3 regions of the Buttiauxella sp. AC142 genome follow, and region 3 is predicted to be linked to each of the others. Evidence: predicted binding sites of a transcription regulator. Region 3 holds the regulator's gene; each other region holds the start of a gene.
What was found. The regulator LexA, encoded in region 3, represses DNA repair genes until DNA is damaged. The targets are predictions, from matches to a motif close to TNCTGTATGTACATACAGNA.
Positions count from the first base shown of each region.

Region 1: the regulator LexA is predicted to act here: its motif matches at 2,266-2,285, upstream of mutH (DNA mismatch repair endonuclease MutH).
Region 2: the regulator LexA is predicted to act here: its motif matches at 2,116-2,135, upstream of AC0IWZ_RS11600 (YebG family protein).

Region 1 is NZ_CEEDCH010000001.1:3,593,004-3,597,211, reverse strand. Features, by position in the region: gene AC0IWZ_RS16740 (NADP(H)-dependent aldo-keto reductase) at 1-58, opposite strand, end outside; gene AC0IWZ_RS16735 (YgdI/YgdR family lipoprotein) at 214-432, opposite strand; gene AC0IWZ_RS16730 (TerC family protein) at 559-1,272, opposite strand; gene mutH (DNA mismatch repair endonuclease MutH) at 1,346-2,032, opposite strand; gene rppH (RNA pyrophosphohydrolase) at 2,719-3,249, shown strand; gene ptsP (phosphoenolpyruvate--protein phosphotransferase) at 3,262-4,208, shown strand, end outside.
Region 2 is NZ_CEEDCH010000001.1:2,513,918-2,518,125, forward strand. Features, by position in the region: gene ptrB (oligopeptidase B) at 1-841, opposite strand, end outside; gene AC0IWZ_RS11595 (tellurite resistance TerB family protein) at 934-1,632, opposite strand; gene AC0IWZ_RS11600 (YebG family protein) at 1,750-2,100, opposite strand; gene purT (formate-dependent phosphoribosylglycinamide formyltransferase) at 2,240-3,418, shown strand; gene AC0IWZ_RS11610 (bifunctional 4-hydroxy-2-oxoglutarate aldolase/2-dehydro-3-deoxy-phosphogluconate aldolase) at 3,573-4,208, opposite strand, start outside.
Region 3 is NZ_CEEDCH010000001.1:33,759-37,966, reverse strand. Features, by position in the region: gene zur (zinc uptake transcriptional repressor Zur) at 1-448, shown strand, start outside; gene AC0IWZ_RS00160 (CsbD family protein) at 511-720, opposite strand; gene dinF (MATE family efflux transporter DinF) at 878-2,209, opposite strand; gene lexA (transcriptional repressor LexA) at 2,283-2,891, opposite strand; gene AC0IWZ_RS00145 (diacylglycerol kinase) at 3,000-3,368, opposite strand; gene plsB (glycerol-3-phosphate 1-O-acyltransferase PlsB) at 3,495-4,208, shown strand, end outside.

The DNA of each region.
Region 1 (4,208 bases), 3.6 Mb from region 3:
TTCCCAGCCCTAGCGTACTTATTTCAAGAGAGCTGTGGGGGATACGGTGATATTGCATAGCCGCTTTCCTTATTCTTCTGACTTATCAGCCAGGCACGCGCCCGACAAAAAATGGACTATAAACATGGCAGAGGGGAAGCAAAAGCGGAAGGGGGTAAACGAAGAAAAAGTGTGACAGGCCAGCGAGGCGCTGACCTTTATATGCTGGATTTATTAACGTTCGATAATTTGTGAAACATCATCGCGGTTGATCTGCATCTCATTGCCTTGCTGATCGCGATAACTCACTAAACCCGTGTCATCATCGACCTGCGGTTTTCCGTCAGTCAGAATCATACGGCCATCTTTGGTTGCCATCACGTAATCGCTGCTACAACCTGAAACCGCAAATGCCAGACCGACAGCGGAAATTAGAACTGCCCATTTTTTCATCATTATTCGCCTCGTGTGGTATGGAATGACATATATAGTCTAGTAATAACTCGACAAAGCGCAGAAGGTAAGCAGTAAATTCTTAAAAGAAACAGAGGGGAAGCGAGAGCGCCTCCCCTGAGACGGTTAAAGCGGGTTCTTTTTGTTGCGGATAAGATTCAGTGTTTCTACGGCAATTGAGAAGAACATCGCAAAATAGATGTAGCCTTTCGGCACATGAATATCGAAGCCTTCCAGAATCAGCGTAAAGCCGACCAGCAACAAGAATGACAGCGCCAGCATTTTCACCGAAGGGTGGCGTTCTACAAAATCACCAATCGATTTAGCAGCAAACATCATGACCATCACCGCAATCACAACCGCTGCCATCATAATAAACAGATGATCGGACAGGCCTACTGCGGTAATCACCGAGTCCAGGCTGAAAATAATATCCAGCAGCATGATTTGCACGATAGCGCCGAAGAAAGAGTGAACGTTTGTTTTTAGGCTCTCTTCTTCACCTTCAATGGACTCGTGAATCTCTTTGCTCGCCTTCCAGATTAAGAACAACCCACCCAATGCCAAAATAAGATCGCGTGCCGAGAATTCATGGCCCATTACGGAAAACAGCGGGTGAATTAAGTGCGTCATCCAGGCGATAGACGCCAGCAAGACCAGACGCATTATCATCGCCGCGCCGAGCCCAAGACGGCGTGCTTTAGCCTGCTGCGCTTTAGGCAGCTTCGCCACAACAAGGGAGAGGAAGATGATATTGTCGATACCCAGTACGATTTCGAGAATCGTCAGAGTGCCTAGCGCCATCCACGCGTTAGGATCGGTAACCCATGCAAACAACATTTAAAGCCCTGCCAGAAATTATAAAACGCCAATTATAAACGCGAGCTTAACGCAGGACACAAATTAATTGGTGCTACAACGAGAAATGATTAGCCAGCAAAGCGGCGGTAAAGTTCTTTTTCAGGTAAAAACCGCGAGGTAACGTTAGAATCGGTGCGCCATCTGCCCCGATGGCATCGGTTAGCGCCTTGCTGTTAGCCGCTTTTGGGCGCAACTGTAGCACTTCACCATGACGGGCCGTAATGCGCTCAACTTGCCCGAGCACAATCAAATCCATCAACTCTTCCCAATCCATGCGTAACTGTTGCTCTTCTTCTTCGGACGGCGCCCACAGCAACGGTGTGCCGATATGCCGCTCAGCAAGCGGGATTTGCCGTTCACCTTCGACAGGGATCCACAATACGCGTTTCAATTTGTGGCGCACATGGCTGGTTTCCCAAACCACTCCGGTGTTACCGGTGAGTGGCGCAACACAGACAAACGTGGTTTCCAGCGGGCGACCGAACCTATCCACCGGGATAGTTTTAAGCTCAATCCCCAATGCGGCGAAATCTTGCTCAGGTTTGCTTCCGGCGCTGGCACCCAGCCAAAGTTCAAGCAAGACGCCGATCCAACCTTTGTCGCGCTTAAGATCGTTTGGGATCGACAAGTTGGCCAAAGCCGCTAACTCACCCAGCGTAAAGCCGGCCAGCTTCTGGGCCTGGGCCAGTAAAATCTGTTCATTTTCTGGAGGGTTAAGTAGTGGACGTAGAGCTTGCATTGTGCCTGGCTGTTGATCGGTTAAAAAATAAGCGTGGTTTACCCACAGTGTGGAAATAGTTTAGCGTGTCGGGGATAAGAATGACAATCTACTGATTTTGAATCATTTTTATCGATTAAAATTGTCATATCCGAATCCTGCAAAAACCTTTTCCCATTCTGGTCACCGGGAATGAACAGGATCTTACACCGGGTTATCCACAGAAAAATGGGATAACTGGTAAAAAAGCTCACTACTGGTTCGATTTACAGCCTTGACTGGGGGGTAAAACCCATTTTTTCACCAGATTGTGACTAACTTGTTGGCACATTCTGTGGATAAAAACGTCATTGGTCGATCTTTCATCAATGGAAGATCTTCATATGTGATGATCATCACACTACTGGGCTGTGAGAGAATTAATGTTTATTTATTTCATTGAAATTAATGAATATTTTATTTGTGCTTTGAAAGCGTATTTTAGAGTTATCCTAAGTTGTCCCGAGAGTATTAGGTAGTTCTTCACAGTTATATCCACAGAAAAAGTGAATAAACTGCCGGTTCCAAATCCACTAATGTTTATAACTCGGTCAAATTTTGTGAGTTATTCAAATGTTATTCCTTCAGGCAACCGTTACACAGTGGTTTACCGTCTAGCGCTTGTATGAAACAATCGCCCTAATCTAAGTTTGTTTTGAGGTAGTCCGGTGATCGATGATGATGGCTACCGCCCGAATGTTGGTATCGTAATCTGTAATCGGCAGGGTCAAGTGATGTGGGCCAGGCGTTTTGGTCAACATTCCTGGCAGTTTCCGCAAGGTGGCATCAATCCTGGCGAATCCCCGGAACAGGCAATGTACCGGGAACTTTTCGAGGAAGTGGGGTTACAGCGAAAAGATGTCCGAATACTCGCCTCGACCCGAAACTGGTTACGTTACAAGTTACCTAAACGTTTGGTGCGTTGGGACACAAAGCCGGTTTGTATCGGCCAGAAACAAAAATGGTTTCTCTTGCAGTTGATAAGCAGCGATAACGATATCAATATGCAAACCAGCAGTACCCCAGAGTTTGATGGCTGGCGCTGGGTCAGCTATTGGTATCCGGTTCGTCAGGTCGTCTCGTTTAAACGCGATGTGTATCGTCGGGTGATGAAAGAGTTTGCAAGCGTCGTAATGCCGCTACAGGAAGTTACGCCACCACGTAATAACGCGCCTGCATGGCGACGTAAAAGAGGTTAATTCACGCGAAAAATGCTCACCCGTTTGCGAGAAATAGTCGAGAAGGTTGCCAGCGCCCCGCGCCTCAATGAGGCGCTGGATATTCTGGTTACAGATATCTGCCTTGCGATGGACACCGAGGTATGCTCGGTTTATCTCGCAGATCATGACCGGCGTTGCTTTTACCTGATGGCGACGCGTGGCCTTAAAAAGCCGCGTGGTCGAACCATCACCCTCGCATTTGATGAAGGCATTGTCGGGCTGGTAGGGCGCCTTGCAGAGCCGATAAACCTTGCCGATGCGCAAAAACACCCAAGTTTTAAATATGTTCCCGCTGTAAAAGAGGAGCGTTTCCGCGCGTTTCTCGGGGTTCCTATTATTCAGCGACGCCAATTGTTGGGCGTGCTGGTGGTTCAACAGCGTGAACATCGTCAATTCGATGAAAGCGAGGAGTCCTTCCTCGTCACACTCGCCACTCAAATGGCCGCCATTCTTTCTCAATCACAGTTAGCCGCGTTGTTTGGCCAATATCGTCAGACACGAATTCGGGCATTACCTGCATCGCCAGGGGTGGCGATTGCCGAAGGTTGGATGGACTCGACGCTCCCATTAATGGAGCAGGTATCTGAAGCGTCAACGCTTGATACCATACTTGAGCGTGAGCGCCTGACCGCTGCCCTTGAAGAGGCTTCCAATGAATTTCGTCGCTACAGCAAACGCTTTGCGGCGGGAGCGCAGAAAGAAACGGCAGCAATTTTTGACCTCTATTCACACCTGTTAACCGATGCCCGCCTTCGCCGTGAATTGTTCGACGAAGTCGATAAAGGCTCGGTTGCAGAATGGGCGGTTAAAAAAGTCATCGAAAAGTTTGCGGAACAGTTCGCAAGTTTAAGTGACAGCTACCTGAAAGAACGAGCGGGCGATTTGCGCACGCTGGGTCAGCGTTTGTTATTCCATCTCGATGACACCATTCAAAGTCC
Region 2 (4,208 bases), 2.5 Mb from region 3:
TATGTTGGAAGTGATCAAGCGTGTACTCATGATCTTTACGGCGCGGGGCAAAACTCAGAGGCTGCGCATCCACCAGTTCGGCATCCAACAGCAGCACTTCACTGGTCGTAGCGCTTCCCAGATAAATGAGGATGAAATGCTTCGAGGTGGTTTTGTGAACGCTGACATAAAACATCTCGTCTTTTTCTTCATAGACCAATTGATCCTCAGAAGACGGATGCCCCACGGTGTGCCGCCAGACCTGATACGGCAACAGCGTTTTGGGATGTTTTCGCACGTAGTAAAGCGTTGCGGAGTCATTAGCCCAGACAAAGCTGCTGGAGACGTTTTCCAGCACCTCCGGGTACCAGTTCCCGGTTTCAAGATTGCGGAAACGCAATCCATACTGGCGGCGGGACAGGAAATCTTCCGCCAGCGCCATCACCGTATTGTCAGGTGTAATGCTCATTCCACCCATGGTGTAAAATTCGCTGTGGGCAGCGCGGCGATTGCCATCAACCAGCGTACTCCACTCATCCCATTCGGCAGAAATCGCAGACTGGCGCTGATAAATGGCGTATTCATTCCCGGTTTCAAAAATCTGACGATAACGATAACCATTTTGCGTATAGGGCGCGGAGACATCTCGCTGCGGGATACGGTCGATCATCTCTTTGAGCAGGCGTTCCTGTAACGCCTGTTGGGTGCTCATCACCTGATGACCGTAATCATTTTCCTGATGAAGGTAATCAAGTACCTGCGCATCAGCACGCTCGTCGTCGCGCAACCAGTAATAGTTATCGACGCGGGTATCACCGTGCATGGACAAGGTGTGGGGAATTTTTTTTGCTTTTGGTGGCATGTCATTTTTCTTTTTGAGTTAACACCCTGTAAGGGTGGCAAATTCAGACAGCCTTGCAAGCGTAACGTGGGATTTTGCGGAAAATGCCGGGATTATCCCGGCAGGTTGAGTTTCTGTTGCTTAATATCTTGTTCGATACCTTCGCGTACATCTTGCGGGATTTTTAACGCATCGCCTAAAGCATTCAGATAACTGCGCTCCATAAAGTGGTCGATGTCGATTGCCGCGCAGCTAAGGAAGTAAAGTTCTAATGCTTCTTCTTCGTTATTAACACTTTGCACCAGCTGCTGAGGATCAAGCGGTTGATCGATAGCCTGTTGAATCAGGTTGCGGCCCTGGCCTTCAATGCCTGCATCACGCAGTTGCTGATCGATAATCTGACGTTCTTTATCGTCGATGTGCCCGTCACTTTTAGCGGCAAATACCAGCGCCATGACCAGGCGCTGCGTGCGCACATCAACCGGAGATTGTTGCTGTCCGAATTGTGGTTCACCCTGATGGGCTTCACGAACGCGGTCTTTGTATTTATTCCACAACACGCTTCCGGCAACCGCACCACCACCTGCCAGTAAGGCGCTGGTGCCGTATTTAGTCAGTAACTTACGCGATGATTTGCTCGCCAGTAATAAACCCGCCAAACCACCCAGAGCGCCAGGTACCAGTAATTTACTTAGCCCCTGCGAACCATTTCCCTGAGGATGACCAGAGGATTGATTCTGGCCTGTATGATTTTGTACGGATTGTGTAGCTTGCCCCAGCATTGACTGAAGCTGCTGTAACCAGTTGCTCATAAGAAACACCCTTTATTAGGAACTTAACATCTGAGGTTAAGCGAAAGGCTGTCAAGAAGTGTCTGATGAGGCTAAAGATGAGAAAAGAACCGCGCCGGTAGCCCGACGCGTGCGAACTCAGGCAGCTTTGGTGCGCTTGCGAGGATGCTCAGCCACCTTATCGTCAGGAGCTGCTTCCTCAGAAATCACTTCGTCGCCAGATGTTTCGTCATCCGCATTCGTCGTTTCAAGCTCTGGCAATTTGCCGCTTCTCAACACCGTAGAGAGCACATCTTTATTTTCTGCCATCCACATCGCCAACACATCGCCTTGCCCTTCTTCAAGTGCAACCGGGCTATGTGTGAGCCATTCACCCAGGACTTCAGCAAGATCGAGCATTTTGTCATAGGCATCTGCATCTTTTTTACTGGCAAAAGACATTTTTTCTTGCCCCTCTCGTACCACAACGTATTTGATTTCAACCGCCATTTTGCAGCTCCGTTTAACTGTTTATTTAAACAGTGTAATGATATTAACCCTGTATCGCAAGCGGGGAAAAAAACTGCGTACGCAAACGTTTTCGTTTATAATCCGCCGGTCTATTTTTCTCCGTTCGGGTATACAGATTATGTCAATGTTGGGAACAGCGCTTCGTCCTTCAGCTACTCGTGTGATGTTGTTAGGATCAGGTGAATTAGGAAAAGAAGTGGCGATTGAGTGTCAGCGCCTGGGGCTGGAAGTGATTGCCGTAGACCGCTACGCCGATGCGCCTGCGATGCATGTCGCGCACCGCAGCCATGTCATTAATATGCTGGATGGTACAGAGCTTAAAAAGCTGGTCGCCAGTGAAATGCCTGATTTCATCGTTCCCGAAATTGAAGCGATTGCCACCGATATGCTGGTTGAGCTTGAGCAGCAAGGCCAGCGTGTGGTGCCTTGCGCCAGAGCCACACAACTGACGATGAATCGCGAAGGTATTCGTCGCCTGGCCGCGGAGGATTTAACTCTTTCCACCTCCAGCTACCGTTTTGCCGATAGCGAAGCGGCGTTCTTACAAGCCGTCGAAGAAATCGGCCTGCCTTGCATCGTTAAACCAGTAATGAGTTCTTCCGGCAAAGGGCAAAGTTTTATCCGCACAGCCGATCAGTTAGCCAAAGCCTGGGCCTACGCGCAAGAAGGCGGTCGAGCTGGCAAAGGAAAAGTGATTGTCGAAGGCGTGGTGAATTTTGATTTCGAAATCACTCTGTTGACCATCAGTGCTGTCGATGGCGTGCATTTCTGCGCTCCGGTTGGCCATCGTCAGGAAGATGGCGATTATCGCGAATCCTGGCAGCCACAAAAAATGAGCGACCTTGCTTTGACTCGTGCTCAGGAAGTCGCTGAGAAAGTCGTGAAAGCATTGGGCGGCTACGGGCTGTTTGGCGTTGAGTTGTTCGTTTGCGGTGATGAAGTTATTTTCAGCGAAGTCTCCCCTCGCCCACACGATACCGGCATGGTGACGCTGATTTCCCAGGACTTGTCAGAATTTGCATTGCATGTCCGCGCTTTCCTCGGCTTGCCAATTGGTGACATTCGCCAGTATGGCCCGGCAGCCTCTGCGGTAATTCTCCCGGAATTAACCAGCGACAACGTGCAGTACGGCAATGTGGGTGCTGCGGTAGGCGCAGGTTTGCAGGTACGTCTGTTTGGTAAACCGGAGATTAATGGCAAGCGTAGGATGGGTGTTGCACTGGCAACGGGTTCCAGCGTGGAAGATGCCATTGCACGTGCTATTGCAGCAACCAAAGCGGTGATCGTTAAAGGATAAAAAAATCCCCGCTCAAATGAGCAGGGATTTTAATAACACAAATCATTCGAGTCGTAGGAAGGCGGCAAGAGAACGAATCCCCGGGAGCATAGATAACTATGTGACCGGGGTGAGTGAACGTAGACAACGCATCTACGGCTCGAAGGATGACGTGTTATTTCGCGCCTTCGACAGCTTCACGAGCCAGAGTAGTAATGCGATCGTAATCGCCAGCTTCCAGCGCGTCAGCTGGAACCAACCAAGAACCACCGATACACAGAACGCTTTTCAGCGCCAGGTAGTCACGGTAGTTTGCCGGTGTGATCCCGCCAGTTGGGCAGAAACGAACCTGAGAGAATGGGCCTGCGATAGCTTGCAGCGCTTTGGTGCCGCCATTTGCTTCAGCAGGGAAGAATTTGAATTCTTTCAAGCCGTAGTCCAGGCCCAGCATCAGTTCAGAAACAGTGCTGATACCCGGGATCAATGGAATGGAACCTTCGGTGGCTGCTTTCAGCAATGGCTCGGTCAGACCTGGGCTGATGGCGAACTGCGCGCCAGCTTCGGTCACTTCAGCCAGTTGCTCTGGGTTCAGAACGGTACCCGCACCAATAATCGCTTCTGGTACTTCTTTAGCAATAGCGCGAATTGCGTCCATTGCACATGGAGTACGCAGAGTCACTTCCAGAACGCGCACGCCGCCAGCAACTAATGCTTTAGCCATCGGTACTGCGTGTTCCAGTTTGTTAATTACGATAACCGGGACAACCGGTCCTGTTTTCAGGATCTGTTCCGCAGTAGTTTTCCAGTTTTT
Region 3 (4,208 bases):
CCTGACGCCACAACGCCTTGAAGTACTGCGTTTGCTGACACAGCAGGCAGGTGCAATCAGCGCTTATGATTTGCTGGATTTACTGCGTGCCAGCGAACCGCAAGCTAAACCCCCGACGGTGTATCGTGCGCTCGATTTTCTTCTCGAACAAGGTTTTGTACACCGTGTAGAGTCAACCAACAGCTATGTTTTATGCCATCTTTTTGATCAACCGACTCACTCATCAGCCATGTTTATCTGCGACCGATGTGGCGCGGTGAAAGAACAGGGTGCGGAAGGCGTAGAAGATATTATGCAGCAGTTGGCAGCCGAGTTAGGCTTTGCTCTGCATCATAATGTTATTGAGGCGCATGGATTATGCAGTGCTTGTGCGGAGGTTGAAGCGTGTAGCCACCCGGAAGCCTGTGGGCATGACCATTCGATTCAGTCAAAGAAGAAGTCGCGTTAGGGGTATGGGTACGTCCGTGTACCTGGGCAGGGCTGAGAGTTAACACATCTGAGGGAAACTAATTACCAACGGTATTTGTTGCGAGTTTCCCAATCAACGACTTCTTCCTCTGCCTTATCCTTTTCATATCCATAACGTTCCTGGATTTTGCCGACAAGCTGATCGCGCTTCCCTTCAATGACGGTCATATCATCGTCAGTCAGTTTGCCCCATTTCTCTTTTACTGTGCCTTTGAACTGTTTCCAGTTACCGCCGATTTCGTCTTTATTCATAATAATATCCTCATCGTTCGGTGAAAAATTACTAACAAAAATTACCATCGTCCGGGTGCTTCCGTTTGGCTGACACCCTGTTTCTGCTGGACGTGGGAATAATTGTAGTCAAGGATATGGTGGTATGGGGAAAACTAAGAATGTTTAACCTAACGGCTTAATCTTGAACATTGTTAAACCAGGTATTTTTCTGCCAGTGGCGACGCCAGATCCATCCCAGCGACAAACCTCTTAGCGCAAGGAATACAGCTAACGAAAGCCACAACCCGTGGTTGCCTAAATACGGTACGGTAAACATCGACAGGCCAAAGCCCAACGCCGCGACAGCCATGCTATTGCGCATTTCAGTCCCTCGAGTTGCGCCTATAAACATGCCATCGAGCAAATAGCACCACACGCCGACAACGGGTAAAATTATCTGCCAATACAAATAGATATCCGCTTGCCGTTGCAGCTCAGCAATTGAGGTCAAAAGGGAAACAATTTGCTCACCCAATAAGGCATAAACGGCGGCGAATGCCAGTGCGACTAAACCGGCCTGGCGACATGCAGCCCCCCAGACTTCGAGTAATTGCCCCCGATTTTTTGCCCCATAAGCCTGCCCGGAATGTGCCTCAACGGCATAAGCAAAACCATCGAGCGCGTAAGCGGTGAAGGTCAGCAACGTCATTAGTACCGCATTCACCGCGACGATTTCGCTACCCAAACGCGCGCCAAAGATGGTCACGGAGGCAAAACAGATCTGTAATAACAGCGAGCGGAGCATGATGTCGCGGTTAAGCGCCAACAAACGCCGAACATTACCGCGCCACGCCTGTTTGAGCATTTCACCACTGATTCCACGCAGGCCCATGACCTTTTTCACCATGAGCAAGCCGATGATAAATGTGGCGTATTCAGCCGTGACAGTAGCGAGTGCCGCCCCCTGAACATTCATATGCAGCCCCATCACCAGCCACACGTCGAGCACAATATTCAGAACGTTACCGACCACTAACAAAATAACCGGCGCGCGTGCGTATTGAACGCCCAGCAACCAGCCGAGCAAGACCAAATTAGCCAGGGAGGCCGGGGCGCTTAACCAACGAATCTCAAGAAAACGTTGCGCCTGAAAGAGCACGTCCTGATTACCGCCGACAATACGCAGAGCCAGCGAGATTAGTGGTTCGCGCAGCAAGACAATGGCAATACCCGCTCCGAGTGCCAGCAATAAAGGCTGAACCAGTGCGCGAGCTAAAGCGGAGGGGTTGTTTGCGCCAAAGGCCTGGGCGGTTAAGCCGGTGGTACTCATGCGCAGAAAGAGCAATAACATAAACAGGAAGCTGGTTGCCGTCGCTCCAATCGCGACACCACCGAGATAAACAGGACTATCCAGATGACCAATAACAGCCGTATCGACAAGGCCAAGCAGCGGGACGGTAATGTTGGAGAAAATCATGGGTAAAGCGAGGCGCCAGAGCGCACGATCCGCTGTGGAGAATAATTGCATGACCTCTCCTGAAGGAGATCAAAGAGAATTAAGACAGTGATGCGTACTTAAATACGCATCACCTAAAGAGATTTTACAGCCAGTCGCCGTTGCGAATAACCCCAACAGCCAGCCCTTCAATCGAGAAGTTATGCTCGCGCAGGTCAACCACTATCGGCTCGAATTCGCTGTTTTCTGGCAGCAGATGAACGGTATTCCCTTGCTGTTTCAAACGTTTAACGGTCACTTCATCATCAATGCGCGCAACCACAACCTGGCCGTTACGCACATCCTGAGTTTTATGCACCGCCAGTAAATCACCGTCCATAATACCGATGTCTTTCATAGACATCCCGCTGACGCGCAGCAGGAAGTCGGCATTCGGTTTGAACAATGAAGGATCTACCTGGTAATGGCCTTCGATATGCTGCTGCGCAAGGAGTGGTTCACCCGCAGCGACGCGCCCAACCAGCGGGATACCAGTGATCTCTTCCACCAGCAAACGAATGCCACGCGAAGCGCCGGAAACAATCTCAATCACGCCTTTACGGGCGAGAGCTTTTAAATGTTCTTCAGCAGCGTTCGGAGAACGGAACCCCAGACGTTGAGCAATCTCGGCACGTGTCGGTGGCATGCCGGTCTGGCTGATATGATCCCGAATAAGATCAAACACCTCTTGCTGCCTGGTAGTTAACGCTTTCATTCCGCCCCCTGGGTGTTTATACAGTTATGCTGTGAGTATATACAGTTAAAGGCGAATTTGGAACCACAAATTGAGCAAAAAACCAGGCACTTAACTATTCTGGAAAGACTATCGCAAATGCTGCCAAAGCAGCGTGACCCAGGTAATTACTGCAAGGATAATGGCGATTAATACAGCGGCTGAGCCCATATCTTTTGCTCGCCCGGAAAGCTCGTGATAGTCAGTACCAACACGGTCAACGAGGGCCTCAATAGCGCTATTGAGGATTTCGACAATCATCACCAACACCACTGAACCAATCAGTAAAATACGGGTAATAGGGTCAACATCTAACCAGCAGGCAATAGCAATGGCGATGACAGCCGAAACGCCCTCCTGGCGGAAAGCAGCTTCGTTGATCCAGGCCGCTTTTAGCCCTTTCCATGAATAGCCTGCAGCTTTGATAATACGGGTAAGTCCAGTGGTACTACTCGCCATTTTGGGCAACCTTTTCAAATTATTTGCATCAATGCTTGTCAAAATTATAACGCCACAGAAATCTGGGTCAGATTCTGATATTCTTGCGGCGAATTTGCATCATTAACCTGAGGCTTTACATCGTTTATGTCAGGCTGGCCAAGAATCTACTACAAATTACTTAATTTACCATTAGGCGTTCTGGTAAAGAGCAAGTCTATTCCGGCAGATCCACAAGCCGAACTGGGCTTAGATCCCACACGTCCAATAATGTACGTGCTGCCCTATAACTCAAAGGCGGACTTATTAACGCTGCGCGCTCAATGCCTCGCGCATAACTTGCCCGACCCTCTCGAGCCGTTAGAAATCGACGGAGCGGTGCTGCCGCGCTATGTCTTTATCCATGGTGGGCCGCGTGTATTCACTTATTACACGCCGAAAGAAGAGTCGATCAAGCTGTTCCATGATTACCTCGATTTACACCGTAGCAATCCAAATCTGGACGTGCAGATGGTGCCTGTTTCGGTCATGTTTGGCCGTTCACCGGGGCGCGAAAAAGGCGAAGTGAATCCGCCATTAAGAATGCTCAACGGCATTCAAAAATTCTTCGCCGTCTCCTGGCTTGGGCGCGACAGCTTTGTGCGTTTTTCCGCACCGGTTTCGCTGCGCCAGATGGCAACCGATCACGGCACAGATAAAAAAATCGCTCAGAAACTGGCGCGAGTGGCACGTATGCACTTCGCTCGCCAGCGTTTAGCGACTGTTGGCCCGCGTCTGCCGGTGCGTCAGGATCTGTTTAACAAACTTCTGGCATCAAAAGCTATCGCTCGCGCGGTAGAAGACGAAGCGCGTAGCAAGAAA